Regions from separate parts of the Neobacillus sp. YIM B06451 genome, predicted to be linked through region 1. Evidence: riboswitches for the same ligand, from Rfam matches in the RefSeq annotation. Region 1 holds a riboswitch; the other holds the start of a gene.
The links. A riboswitch is a leader RNA that binds a small molecule or an ion and turns the genes downstream of it on or off. The one in region 1 is predicted to bind thiamine pyrophosphate.
Positions count from the first base shown of each region.

Region 1 (7,328 bases):
AGGGGGATGGCTCTTGAATATTCACATTGGTTTGGACCGGTTTAAGGAAGTAATTAGCTTTCAGTCTGATGAAAAAAGGTACAAGGCGTGGTTCAACTATTATGAGGAGTACCAGGAGGTTTTCGACGCCATTTTCCGGACAATTTATATGGCTGATTTAGATGCGTTAAAGCCTGTAATCAATTCCCTTGATTTCGATTCACTCCTGTTAAAGGCGGAAAAGGGACTGGCTTTGCAACCTGTCTCAAAAATCAAAGAAGCCTTATTGCGATGTGCTGAGTTTTTCAAATTCGAGGAGGATTTTGATGTTTTTTTACTCGTGGGTTTTGGCCATATTGACGGAACCGCGCCGCCTACTTCAAAACCATCTTTGTATTTGGGCCTAGAGAGGCTTCCCAATTCGGATATGAATATACTAATCCCACACGAATTCAATCATCTCGTACGGTTTCACAAACTAAATTTAGCCCAGAGTTCTGAACGCCTAACAGTAAAACAGTTAGCAATCGCCGAAGGCCTCGCGACAATAACCCCTTTGATTGTAAATCAAACTGAACTTACCGACGCCAATTTTGGAAAAGCACTGATGGTTTCCGAAGAAAATTACCGAATACTAAAAACCAATTTTAATAAAATTGAAAATGAAATCTTGAAAGACTTTGATCAAGCCTTAACACAACCACTTGTTGAAAAATACTTCATGGCGAATGAAGGCGGACATTTACCTGTGAAATCCGGCTACTATTACGGCCTAATCATCATCACCGCACTTTTGCAAAATGGGGTATCGTTAACAGATTTAACAACCCGGAAATCGGATGAGATTTATGAGCTGTATATGAATATGTAAGTTGACTAATTTGTTTAACAAAGCATCTATACGGCCATAAAAAATCCCCCCTTCCAAATGGAAAAGAGTGATTTCCCTTAAAAGTTGTACTTAATCATTAAATACCTAGGATCGCCGTTTTCATCCTCATAAGGCCTAAGGATTTGGTAACCGTTCCGTTCGTAGAAGGCGACGGCAGATTCATTCATGCCGCTCGCCTGGAGGATATAATAGCCGGGTTCCATCATTCCCTGCTCGAAATGGTCGAGGAGGTGTTTGCCGTACCCCTGCCCCCGAAGCTTTCCGGAAACGAACATCTGCGACAGGTAGCCTGATCCTTCCTTGTACTGGGCCAGGTAGAACCCGGAAACTTCTTCATTTACGAGGAGAACAAAGGCCTTCCATTCTTCGTTTTCCAATGCTACATGGTACCAAGAGAGGATCATGTCGTAGAACTCCTTGTTGAACACCATGTTCCTGAAGTTCATGCTATAAAGCTCTTTTTGGGCCTGAAGGATTTTCGGTATATGCGTTATGTCCAGTGGAACAATCATGGCGGCGCGCTCCGTTCTCTGATTATCTTTCTCTATTTTAGCCGAAATCGGCTGTTGAGAAAAATAATATAGGAGTGTTATTTTTTCTTAGTGTGCGGAGACTGACCACGGGTTGTTTACTTTTTTTAAAATGGGCTCCCTATTTTTCATAAAATGTACTTTTGTGCATATATCATAAAATGAAAGGGGAGATACTATGTCCAAAAAAGAAATTGTTCAACGTTTCCATGACGAAGTGTTAAACGAAAGGAATTACGACCACACAGCTGAGTTTGTATCGCCACAATTTACCTTTTATTCAAACAACAGCCCTGCTTCTGAAGGAATGGAGTCGTTCCGAAAGTATATGAGTGTCTTCCAGGACGGTTTTCCTGACTTGACATTCGAAACCTTGCATCTGGCGGAAGAAGGAGATGTCGTTTATCTTTCTTGGAAAGGAAGCGGAAATAACACGGCTTCATTAATGGGATTACCGCCAACGAATAAATTTGCTGAGATCCAAGGTATTTCCCTATTTGAACTAGAGCAAGGAAAGATTAAAATGAACCGGGTTGTTTTCAATACTCTGGACATGTTCCAACAGCTTGGTGTGTATCCTTCTCAACTATAATTGAAAACACATTAGAGACACAGATTATTTTGAATCGGTGTCTCTTTTTATTTTTCAAAAGATATCCTTAAGCTTGTAAAAATGTTTTGTATTCGCATGAAGAAAGGAGCTGGCTTGTTCAACAGGAATTCCTTTTATCAATGCAAGCTCTTTCACAACGTCATGGGCCATGGCGGGTTGAGTCATTTTTCCGGCAAACCTTCCTTCAAACGGCCATGGTCCGTCTGTTTCCGCCATCATTAGCTGCAAAGGATACTGCTCGGCAACCTCTCTCGTTTCTTTTTCATATAGAATATCTGGGGTGAACGAAACATGATACCCATTCGCAATCATCCGCTCAACTGTTTTCCTGTCACCCTTAAACCAATGGAAATGGGCTTTCTCGATGCTGTGTTTCTCCAAGAGCCCGCAGGCAATTGGCGCGTCATCGTAAACGGCGTGCAGGATGACTGGCTTGTTGAGCTTTTTTGCCAATAGGATGAACTGCTCAAGCAATTCTACATATCCCTCGTACGGGAAATTGGCGTTCTTGGAATCGGCACGCATATAATACGGCAGACCGACCTCGCCAATCGCAACCATCTTTTCCCTATAACTACTAATCCAATTTAACAGCTTGTTGAGCTCGGCATGGGAAGGAAGCGGCTGCTCCGGGTGGTAGCCGAATGTCGGAAGAATCCGCGGGCAGTTCTCAAACAGCCTCAGGTTTTCCTTGCAGGAAGCGAGGTCCATCGAAACGGAAATCAAAGCCTCAATTTGATTTTCCCCTAAGCTATCGATGATCCGATCTCGTTCATCCTCCGTATATTTGTCCAAATGGATATGCGCATCAATGACCTTCATGCGTGTCCCCTTCTCTCATGGCACCGTAAATCTCGCGTTTCAGCAGTAAAAAGGAATCATCCAGAAGAAGCCGGTCGGTCCTTGGCCGATTGAACGGTACCTTTAATTCTTTTATTACTTTCGCTGGACGCGGAGACAAAAGCACAATCCTATCTGATAAAAACAGCGCCTCTTCGATATTGTGGGTGATGAATAGGACCGACTTCCGTTTTTCTTCCCATACGGACAGGAGCCATTTTTGCATATCGAACCGTGTAAATTCGTCTAGTGCGGAAAACGGTTCATCGAGCAGCATGATTGGCTGCGGAGAAAGGAGCGCCCGAATGAACGCGACTCGCTGCTTCATTCCTCCAGAGAGCTGGTGCGGGTAGGCATTTTCATAGCCTGATAGTCCAACCTTGGCAAGCCATGTTCGTGCTTCTGCTTCATCCGTCCTGCCGGAAAGCTCCTGGGCGAGGAGGACATTTTTTAAAACAGTCCGCCACGGAAGCAGAGAGGCCTGCTGTGGCATATAGGCAATGTTTCCGGTTTCCCCGTTAATCCTCCGCTCCTCCAGAAAAATGTCTCCCCCTTCCGGCTTCAGCAAACCGCCAATCGTTTGAAAAATAGTGCTTTTCCCGCTTCCTGATGGGCCGATGATTGAAACAAATTCACCATCATTTACGTGGAGTGAGATTCCATCGAGGACAAGGCCGGTTTCGTTAAATGAATGGGTTATATTTTCAAACCTGATTTTCGGGTCCATCATTGCTCTCCCTCCCGTGCCCATTTGATGAATGTTTTTTCAAGCAAAGTAATGAGGCTGTAAAATAGCATACTCAAGATGACAATTATAAAAATCGCGATAAAAACGCGATCGGTACGGAACGCCGAGGATGAAAGGGTCATAAAGACGCCAATCCCCTTTTCCGCGCCGAGCCACTCGGAGATAACTGCTCCCATGACACTGTACGTCGCCGATATTTTCAGGCCGGAGAAAAACTGCGGCAATGCATTCGGAAACTGGACCTTCGCAAACAATTGCGATGAGGACGCACCGGACATTTTCATATAATGGACAAGTTCCCTCGGCGCATTCCTGAAGCCGTCCAACAGGGCAATCGTTATTGGGAAGAAGCAGACAAGAGTTATAATGATTAGCTTTGGCAAGTAGCCGAAGCCAAACCAAATCACTAGCAGCGGGGCAAGGACGATGATTGGAACATTTTGTGAGATGATTAAAAAGGGATACATCGCCGTCCTCAGTGGCGGTACGAGGTGCAGCACCGTCGCGATGATGAAGCCGATCGATGCCCCAAGCAAAAGGCCTGAAGCAGCTAGCATCACCGTTGCACCCACATCCGGCAAAAACAGCTGGTAATTGGCGAAGGCTTCTTTTAAAATCGCAGTCGGGGCGGGCAGAAGCCAGGCCGGAATCTCAAAAAAGGAAGCCAGTCCTTCCCAAACCATGAAGAAAAGGAGGAGCACCGCAATCGGGCTCCACCCTTTATTCCCAAATCTTTTCATCAGCGGTACTTCTCCGTTAACCGGTCCATCGTAATGCCATCTGGCTGATAGAGGATCTTTACTTGTGAAATGACATTCGGTGTTCCGAGTTCAATCATTCTTTCATTCATCTTTTGAATGACGCCAAGCAGCTGGCTAAGTTCACCTTCCACCGTTGTTTCCAGCGGATGGACCTCGTACTTCACTCCAGCCTGGTCGATTACCTCAATAGCGGCATCGACCAGCTTTATCGTCTCCTCACTCGTCGCGGCTTTCGGTATGATTTGGATACTTACTAGAGCGTTCGCCATCATTTACTCCTCCTTATTCCGGTAAAAATTCATTTGTAAAAGCTTTTTCGGCATCAAGTTCCTTTTCTAGAAGGCCGTTTTCGAACATCCATTGGCTGTAATTTTCCCATATTTCAAGCTTTTGTTCGCCCCACCGCTTCGCATCATCCTGATACTTTGGCGCGAGCCACTCCTGGCTTTTTTTCACAAGCTCTGGATCAAGGTCAGGGACCGCTTTTAGTAAAATATCAGCGCTCTCGGATGGATTCTTTATTGCAAATTCGTACCCCTCGGAAACTGCCGCAACGAATGCCTTCACTGTCTCCGGGTCGTTCTTAATCATTTTTTCATTCGTGGCAATGACAGGCGTGTAATAGTCGAGTTTCTCTGAATAATCGGTCAGGTAAACCATGTTGATTGGTTCGTTCCGCAGCTCCGCCTCAATCCCAGTCCATGCATAGTAAATCCATGCGAAATCTATGTCTCGCTTTACAGCCGTAAAGAAGTCGGAATCGCCCATGTTGACGATTTTCACTTTGTCTACGTCTGCATTTTCCTGCTTCATCAACAGGCTCAAAACCGCTTTTTCGACTGGCGATCCCCAGCCGCCGTACGTATTACCTTCAAAGTCCTTAGGAGATGTTATGTTTTTCGCTTTTGGTGAAGCGAATCCGGACGTATTGTGTTGGATGACAGCCGCAACCGATACAAGCGGTACACCCTGGATTCTCGCCTGGGTAATCGACTCCTGATAGCTAACCCCAAATTCCGATTTGCCGGACGCAACGAGCTGGTCGGCACCCGCCTCCCCTGGAAGGATAATATCGACATCAAGACCATGTTTTTTAAAATAACCCTTTTCTTTGGCGACATAAATCCCTGTATGGTTCGTGTTTGGCGCCCAATCAAGGACAATCTTGACCTTCTTCATTGATTCTGCAGTGCCTGGCTCCTTTTTGTCCGCTGAACATGCCGCAAGGCCCACTGTTAGTAGAACTGCGGATAATGCAATAAGCAACTTTCTCATGATTTTCCCCTCTCATCTGTTTTTTTTTGACAATGAAGCGGAAAAGATGGTCGGGTTAAGAAATTGTATGTACATATAGGCTAGTAGGATTTATATGTTTGCTAGCAAAACAAATAAAAAAGCGCACGGGTTTTCCCGAGCGCATAAAAAAATCCATAATAGGCGAATAAACGTCTACTAGAAGATGTTCCCTACGCTGGTACTAACCAGATCAGGTAAAAGGGTCAGCATCTTTGGATACTATCTCAGCCAGCAACACCGGCTCCCCTACATTTCCAAGCTTCAATTGTCACCATTACTATATAAGAAAAATGTTGAGCCGTCCAGAAAAGAGACTGGTAAAAGGTTCTAAAGACCGATTGCAACTCCCTAATACGAAGAATCGGCCTTTAGCAGCCTCTACTCCTTGCGAAAACTAAATTACCGTCCTGCAAATAAAGAGAAACCCTCTACTTCTTAGGAATTTCGCAGCCATCGTCATCACACATGTCTCCACCCATGTTATTTAAGACGACGATTTTTTCCTCAGCAAGTACTTTTTCCAATGCCTGGACAAACGCATCGGTTGGCTGGGCACCGGAGAGGGCGTATTTTTTATTAATCAGGAAGAATGGCACTCCGGAAATACCATACTGCCGCGCTGTTTGTTCATCGGCACGAACATCGTCGGCCATAGCCCCGCTTGCAAGCATGTTTAATACTTCCTCCTTGTCGAGCCCTACTTCAACCGCCAATTCCGCCAAAGTTCCATGGTCGCCAATATGTTTGGATTCAGTGAAATAGGCGCGGAGAATCCTTTCCGTCATTTCTTTCATGAGTCCCTTTGTCTTGGCGAACATCGTTAAACGGTGTGCGTCAAAGGTGTTGGTCATTATTGCTGAATCCAAATGATATTCTAGCCCAGTTTCCTTCGCCATCCGCTCTACATTATCACAGTTGGCCTTTGCCTGGGCGATGCTCATCCCATATTTTCTCGCTAACATTTCGTACATGTTCTCTTTAATATCCCGGGCCGCATTCGGATCGAGTTCAAAGCACCGGTACGTAACTTCTATCGGTTGTCCAATCTTCTGAATAGCGTCCTCCAGACGCTTTTTGCCAATATAGCAGAATGGTCAGGCAAAGTCTGTCCACATTTCAATCTGCATATAAATCCCTCCAATCTTTCTTTTTAGTATAGAGGCTAGGCATGGATTTTACACCAAAAATGCTTGTACGGATTGCGATGGGTCCTTGGCATTGTTTCTTTTCCAAAGGGGAAAACTAACCCAAACTTAAAGGGGGCGAATCGATGATTATAGAGGGTTCCATCATTTCGGGCGATTTTGATCTATCGATGAATGAATTTTCCTTGCAAAAGGTGAAAAACTTGAACACCCAATCGGTCCTGAAGGAAAACCAATTAACGAGCATTTACCGCTATTTAAAAAAACATGAGAACGAAGCAGAAGGTCAAATTATTACGTTGAATGACCAAATGCCAATTCGATTAACCCCGGATGAACTCCAGCAATTGGTCGCTGATCTTGAAAAGGTTCTGTCCATGTACGACTGAAAACTGGCTAGCACACTACCCTTTTGCAGAAAAAAGACGAAAATAGTCGAAAATAACCTTGATTTAATTTGAACAATCCTAAATAATACTGACAGGGAATGGTTTTTATAACAGGCAGGGGACCACCTGCATTGT
Region 1 is NZ_JAVFKJ010000012.1:87,957-95,284, reverse strand. It holds gene RB160_RS17730 (DUF2268 domain-containing putative Zn-dependent protease) at 14-850, shown strand; gene RB160_RS17725 (GNAT family N-acetyltransferase) at 928-1,383, opposite strand; gene RB160_RS17720 (ester cyclase) at 1,580-1,993, shown strand; gene RB160_RS17715 (TatD family hydrolase) at 2,048-2,836, opposite strand; gene RB160_RS17710 (ABC transporter ATP-binding protein) at 2,823-3,584, opposite strand; gene RB160_RS17705 (ABC transporter permease) at 3,581-4,342, opposite strand; gene RB160_RS17700 (thiamine-binding protein) at 4,342-4,632, opposite strand; gene RB160_RS17695 (ABC transporter substrate-binding protein) at 4,646-5,638, opposite strand; TPP riboswitch at 5,810-5,917, opposite strand; gene RB160_RS17690 (DsbA family oxidoreductase) at 6,088-6,741, opposite strand; gene RB160_RS17685 (hypothetical protein) at 6,930-7,193, shown strand.

Region 2 (7,328 bases), on a different contig from region 1:
TAGCGTATGCCAGCATTGAAACCATTATTATCAGCGAATTGCTTAAGCCACATCGGTATAATTGTTTCATACTGATAAGGGCTCGTCATATCGTCCACCCATCCAAGCCATCTTCTTAAATGGCTGCGGTTCCGATCGATCATTCTGTATAATTCCTTGCAATCCTTTAATTGGAATAGCTGTAATTCTATTTCTTCATCCACCTTAAGTGTAAACATTTACATTCCCCCTAGTTTTATTTTTGTGGTATTATTTCTTTTGTGTTTTAATGCACCTAGAGGACACCCTTTTCCAGGATGTCTGTATGGCTTGCCATGCCACCTTATCCAGCTCTCCTAGCGCCCTTTCCCCCTTTCTAATCAACTTTTTAAACCAATTCGCTCACAATCAAACAGGAGTATACATTAAACGGAAGAATCCTAAAATATACCTGTTTATTCCCCTTCAGGGACGGGTATTAATCCTTAAATTATTTTTGTGAAAAAACAAGATGCTATAAACCCTTGTACAAAACTGCAAGATATAGAGACAAAGCAGTAGGCATCTGTTGCTCACAAACCGTAATTGCAATTATATTCATTGGAGGTTTAGGTATGAAGCTGACAACGAAAATTATTATCGGCCTTCTTGCAGGGGCGATAACAGGACTTTTATTAAACCTATTCGCACCGGATGCTTTTGGCATCCTCAACAAGTACGTGTTTACCCCCGCAGGAAGGATTTTTATTAGTTTAATTACAATGCTTGTCGTCCCAATCGTCCTGTTTTCCATCATTCTTGGTGTTGCGGGATTGGGAGACCCTAAAAAGCTTGGCAGGATGGGAGTCAAGACCATTGTTTATTTCCTGGTGACAACTGCAATTGCAATTGTAATTGGCCTTATTCTGGCCCTGACCATACAACCGGGCAAGATGGGTAAATTTGATACTACATCCGCTGAATTCAGTGCCGAAAAGGCGCCGCCAATCAGTGATACGCTGCTGAATATCATTCCGACGAATCCAATCGATGCGCTTGCAAGCGGGAATATGCTTCAGGTTATCGTATTTGCGATTTTTATCGGACTTGCGCTAACAGCACTGGGGGAGAAGACAAAAGTATTTTATCGGTTTGTTGAGCAGGGCAATGATATAATGATGTACCTTGTTAATATTGTAATGAAATTTGCCCCATATGGCACGTTTGGCTTGATTGCTTCTGCGATTGGAAGCCAAGGATTAAGCGCGATCAAGTCGATGGGCGTCTACATGATTGTCGTTCTGCTTGGCTTGGTCATTCATGCTCTTGTTACCTATGGAAGTTCGGTATATTTCTTGGGAAACATGAGTCCAATTACATTTTTCAAAGGTTTCGCGCCGGCGATGGGCGTTGCTTTCAGTACATCAAGCAGTAATGCAACTTTGCCGATTTCCATGGAAACAGCACGAAAAAACCTAAAAGTTCCTGAAAACATCTCCAGTTTTGTCCAGCCGCTTGGAGCTACGATCAATATGGACGGAACTGCGATCATGCAGGGCGTTGCGACAATCTTCATTGCACAGGTATATAATGTCGATTTAAGTATGACCCAGCTACTGACCGTCATTTTAACCGCAGTTTTGGCCAGCATTGGGACAGCGGGAGTACCGGGAGTGGGCCTGATCATGCTGGCGATGGTCCTTCAATCGGTCAATCTCCCTGTTGAAGGAATCGGCCTAATCCTTGGGATAGACAGGCTCCTTGATATGGTTAGGACGGCTGTGAACATTACAGGTGATGCTTCGTGCGCGGTTGTTGTCGCGGAGGGGGAACGCCGCCGCCAGGAAAAGGAAGAACGTGATGGACTCGCAAAACAAAGGCCTTCCTTCATACAGGACAAGTAAATGAGGGCTTTCCAAATCAAAAACCCGTACTTCACAAAGAAGTGCGGGTTTGGCTTTGTTTAGAGCCGGCCGTATGTCACTCTTTCTTTTCAAATGCAAAATATGGTTCCACATGTATAATCGCATAGCCGACTCCATGTTTGGTTTTCAGCCCTTTTTCTATTTCTTCGGTTATGGCATGTCCCTCAATGATTGTAAGGCTTGGGTCAACAAGGATTGTTGACTCTATCAATGTCTGGTTTCCATGGGTGCGCGCCTTGATTTCCGTTACCCCTTTTACACCAGGCGTCCCGTTAATCGTTTGTCTCAGTCCGGGGACCTTGCTTACATCGAAACCGTCTGTAAGCGCGTGGGATGCTTCCCTGAAAATTTCCCAGGCGGTTTTGCAAATGATTAGCCCGACAATAACCGCTGCCAGCATATCAAGCCATACAATGCCGATTCTTGAACCGATGATTCCAGCGAGTGCTCCAATGCTGACGAAGGCATCCGAACGGTTGTCCTGGGCGACTGCACGGATTGCAGCGCTATTGATTTTTTTTGCCAGGCGTTTATTGTATGAGTAAACCCCAAGCATGACGGCCGCCGACCCGAGTGCCGTCCAAGCTGCAAGCCAATCCGGTACCGCCTTATTATCCTCAAAGAACGACTGGATTCCATTTACCAAAACCTCTATGCCTACTCCAAGCATGATAAATGCCGCCACAAGCGAAGCAATCGTTTCCGCGCGGTAGTGGCCATAATGATGGTCCTTGTCAGGCGGTTTTCTTGATATTTTTAAGCCAATCAATACTGCGATGGAGGCAACCACATCAGTCATATTATTCAGGCCGTCCGCCATTAACCCTTCCGAATTTCCGAATTTCCCTGCCGCGAGTTTGCAGGATGAAAGCAATATATAGGCGAAGATGCTAACCCAGGCGCCTGTTTCTCCTGCCTTTAATCGGCTGTTTCTTTCCATTGGCTGTCCTCCCGTAAAATGATACGCGTTTCCATTAGCAAAAAAGAATTACCGTTCAACTATGTACCCATTAAAAAGCGTTTTTTGATTTTAAGAGCCTTTTTATAATCCCCATACCCCATACCATAGCTATTAACCTTATACCGACAGTGATTAGTGTTGTCAAAACTGGCCCGGAATAGTATAGTAAAGATGGATATCAATTGAATACTTCCACAAGGGGAGCTGCCCGGGCGGCTGAGAGTGAACAGTTTGAGTTCTGACCCTTTGAACCTGTTAGTTAACGCTAGCGTAGGGATGTGGCATGCCAATAAACAGGCAATACAAAACCCTTTTAAAGCGTCTTTGTATTGCTTTTTTATTTGTGCAAAAAGCCTCCAAGGCACACCCATATCGAAAAGGAAGGTTTCAAACGGATACCCGGAAAATAAGGATGAAACATGGTTTTCATCCTGAAAAACGAGGGGGAAACGTTAATGGAACAAAAGAGGAAAACATTATTTTTGGTAGAGGTGGCAGTATTTACTGCACTCGCATTTTTGCTGGACATGGCGGCGAATTTTATATCGCTGAAAATTTGGCCGCAGGGAGGATCGCTGTCGATTGCCATGGTCCCAATCTTTTTAATGGCATACCGCTGGGGACTGAAAGGCGGATTGCTTAGCGGCTTTTTGCTTGGCCTACTGCAAATTGTCCTTGGCCAGGCGTATATTATCCATCCGGTACAGGGGGCGCTTGATTATTTGGTAGCCTTTACAGTTGTGGGAACGGCGGGTATTTTTGCAGCTTCTGTAAGAAAAGCGAAAGCCGAGAACAAAAATACAAAATGGCTCACATACATGAGCATGGGCGTCCTTCTTGGCAGTATGTTAAGATTCATGGCGCATTTCATTGGCGGCATTGTCTTTTTTGCCGATTCCGCTCCAGCGGGGACTCCGGCGGCATTGTTCTCGTTTTTATATAACGGCTCATATATGCTTCCGAACGCAATTTTCTGCGCAATTATCGTTGGCCTTGTGTTTGGGGCCTCACCGCGGCTCATTGCGGGACCAGGAAAATCAATTAATACTATGCAATAGAAGAAGGAAGGGGAGCCCCTTCCTTCTTAACGTTTTATATGCTTAATAACTGCGGGCGCATTTAAATCAAAGAGAATTCTTTTTCAAGAGCTGTTTCCACTGGAACGTATACGTATCCAAGGTCTTTGGCGACCGCTTCATACGTAACCTCTCCATTGGCAGTGTTGACGCCAAGTTTCAAATGCGGGTTTTCAGTAATGGCTTTTATTAACCCTTTATTTGCAATTTGAAGCGCGTAGGGGACCGTTACGTTTGTCAGCGCGATGGTTGAAGTCCTCGGCACCGCGCCAGGCATATTGGCTACCGAATAATGGACAACTCCGTGTTTTTCATAGACAGGGTTGTCATGGGTTGTGACATGGTCGATCGTTTCGACGATACCCCCCTGGTCAATGGCGACATCGACTATGACCGAACCAGGTTTCATCCTCTTTACCATTTCCTCTGTTACAAGTTTTGGCGCCTTTGCCCCCGGAATAAGAACGGCACCAATCAAAAGGTCTGCTTCAGCGACCGCTTCGGCGATATTGAATGGATTGGACATAAGTGTTTTAATCTGTGGACCGAAGATATCATCAAGCTGGCGCAAACGGTCGGCGTTCAAGTCAATGATTGTCACATCGGCGCCAAGGCCGATCGCCATTTTTGCCGCGTTCGTACCGACAATGCCGCCGCCGATAATTGTTACCTTTCCGCGGTTTACCCCTGGAACTCCGGATAACAGTATCCCCATCCCGCCATTCGTTTTTTGTAAAAATTGGGCGCCAATTTGCGCGGCCATCCTGCCTGCAACTTCACTCATTGGAGTAAGAAGAGGGAGTGTCCGATTTACCTCTACTGTTTCATAGGCAATGGAGATGACCTTTTTTTCAGTCAGCGCTTTTGCAAGCGATGGCTCTGCTGCAAGATGGAGATAGGTAAACAGGATAAGCCCTGGCCTGAAAAAGCGATATTCGCTTTCAAGCGGCTCTTTTACTTTCATAATCATTTCGGCATCGGCCCAAACGGAGGAAGCGCTTTCAATTATTTCTGCGCCAGCTTCCACGTAAGCTTCATCCGTAAATCCACTTCCAAGCCCGGCACCTTTTTCGATAAGCACCTTATGGCCTGCAACAACAAATGAAACAACACCCGCCGGAGTTAGCGCTACCCGGTTTTCATTGTTTTTAATTTCCTTTGGAACTCCAATAATCATTGTTGTTACCTCCCCTTCGTTAACCATGCAATATGGTCTTGAATCAGTATACAATGTTTCAACTATAATTTTATGGTACAAGACAGAAAAAGAAAAGACTGCCTTTTGTAGAATTTCACAAAAGAGCATAAATAGAATAAAACCCTCGAAAATAAAGTGTGTTTTTTGCTTCCCCAAAACGTTTCGCACAACCTTTACTTTTAACACAATATTCACAAACGGTATGCCAATTACTGCCATAGAGGATGATAAAATAAAAATATAAGAAAGAGAATCATTCTCATTTAAAATTGTTAGGGTGATACTGCATGCTTGCACAATTGAAAGCAGGAGAAAAGGCGACAATAAAGGATATTTCCACAGTCGACAAGCTTGTCCGGAGAAGGCTGCTAGACCTTGGTATAACAGAAGGAAGCGAAGTGTGCATAAAGTGTGTGCTGCCTTTTGGCGGGCCGATAATGATTGAATCATGCGGCCAATGTATTGGAATAAGGCGCAGGGAAGCGAAACGTATCGAATTGGAGAGGGTTTAAATGGAAATCGCGTTGATTGGCAATCCCAATACCGGTAAAACTTCATTATTTAATAATCTCACCGGTTCTTACGAATACGTAGGAAACTGGAGCGGTGTTACGGTTGAGAAGAAGGTCGGAGTTTTCCGGAACAAAAGGGACCGCCTGATCGATTTGCCTGGAATATATACGCTGAATCCCTTATCCAGGGATGAAGGGGTTGTCACTAATTTTTTCCTCGACGGGCCTGTGGATCGCCTCCTGAACATTCTGGATGCCTCGCAAATTGAACGAAATCTGCATTTAACCCTCCAGTTGATTGAATTCGGGAAGCCGATTGTCATTGGACTTAATATGATAGATGTTGCCACTAATAGGGGAATCCACGTTGATGCCGACAAGCTTTCCTCACTTCTTGGAATACCGGCAGTTCCTGTGGTAGCCCGAAACGGAAAAGGGTGTGACAGGCTTCAGGCAGTAGCGGCAGGAGGGAATGCACTCCCTCCAACAAAGAACCTTGTCTATTATGGCCAGGAAATAGAGGAAGCGATAGTGGAAGTCACGTCAGAGGTCCTCGGAAAAACGGAGCATTCTCCGCGGTGGCTTGCCCTCCAGCTTTTTGAAGGAAACAGGTATGTTGCCGAGTATTTATCAGATATTGCGGATCGAAACCGTATTTATGCCATTATGGAAAGGCTTCAGGAAAAAATGGTCCAAAATCGCGGAAAGGATTCGATTGCCCAAACTATCTATGAAAAACGGAAACTGGTGATCTCAAAAATCGCCGGGGAGGCAGTCAGGAGAAAGGGCGCGGCAGTTCCACTGACAGAACGGATTGACGCCATCGTTACAAATAAGTTCCTTGGCATGCCGATGTTTCTGTTACTAATGTACCTGATGTTCATGCTGACGTTTGATTGGCTCGGATTGCCCCTTTCTGATTTGCTTGATGGCTTTATTACCGGGCCGCTTGCATCCTGGGCTGACCAGGCGTTGACAGCTGCGGGAGCATCCGCGTTCCTCCATGCGCTTGTCAGTCAGGGGTTAATTGCCGGTGTTGGCGGTGTGCTCGTTTTTGTCCCACAGATTTTCATTTTGTTTTTCTTTATATCGCTCCTTGAGGATTCTGGATACATGGCCCGGGTGGCACTTGTCATGGACAGGATTATGGAATCCGTCGGCCTGAATGGAAAAGCGTTCATCCCGATGATGATCGGCTTTGGGTGCAATGTTCCGGGCATTATGGCTGCGAGGACGATTGAAACACCGAGGGAACGGCTTTTGACCATCCTGCTGACACCATTAATGTCCTGCTCGGCACGGCTGCCTGTGTACGCATTGTTTGTGGGAGCTTTTTTTGCGAAGAATGGGGCAGCGGTCGTGCTAAGCCTTTATATTATTGGCATATTAATTACCCTCATATTGGCAAAATTGTTTTCTCGTACGGTACTAAAATCAGAAGCTTCGCTGTTTGTCATTGAACTCCCCCCATATCGGCTGCCGCAATTCATGGCCCTGTGGAGAAGTACTTGGGACAAGGGAAAAGGATTTGTCCGTAAAGCGGGAACATTCATTTTTGCAGGCTCGGTGTTTGTCTGGCTTTTATCATATGCAGGGCCTGGCGGACTCAATGTCGAAATGGATCACAGCTTCCTAGCTTCGATTGGCGGGCTTCTCGCTCCGCTTTTAGAGCCGATCGGCTTTGGAACTTGGCAGGCT
Region 2 is NZ_JAVFKJ010000008.1:145,497-152,824, reverse strand. It holds gene RB160_RS14925 (GNAT family N-acetyltransferase) at 1-218, opposite strand, end outside; gene RB160_RS14920 (dicarboxylate/amino acid:cation symporter) at 594-1,862, shown strand; gene RB160_RS14915 (cation diffusion facilitator family transporter) at 1,939-2,823, opposite strand; TPP riboswitch at 3,032-3,138, shown strand; gene thiT (energy-coupled thiamine transporter ThiT) at 3,300-3,902, shown strand; gene ald (alanine dehydrogenase) at 3,964-5,097, opposite strand; gene RB160_RS14900 (FeoA family protein) at 5,406-5,630, shown strand; gene feoB (ferrous iron transport protein B) at 5,631-7,328, shown strand, end outside.
Region 2: linked by a shared signal. The riboswitch ahead of thiT (energy-coupled thiamine transporter ThiT) and the one ahead of RB160_RS17695 (ABC transporter substrate-binding protein) in region 1 are both predicted to bind thiamine pyrophosphate.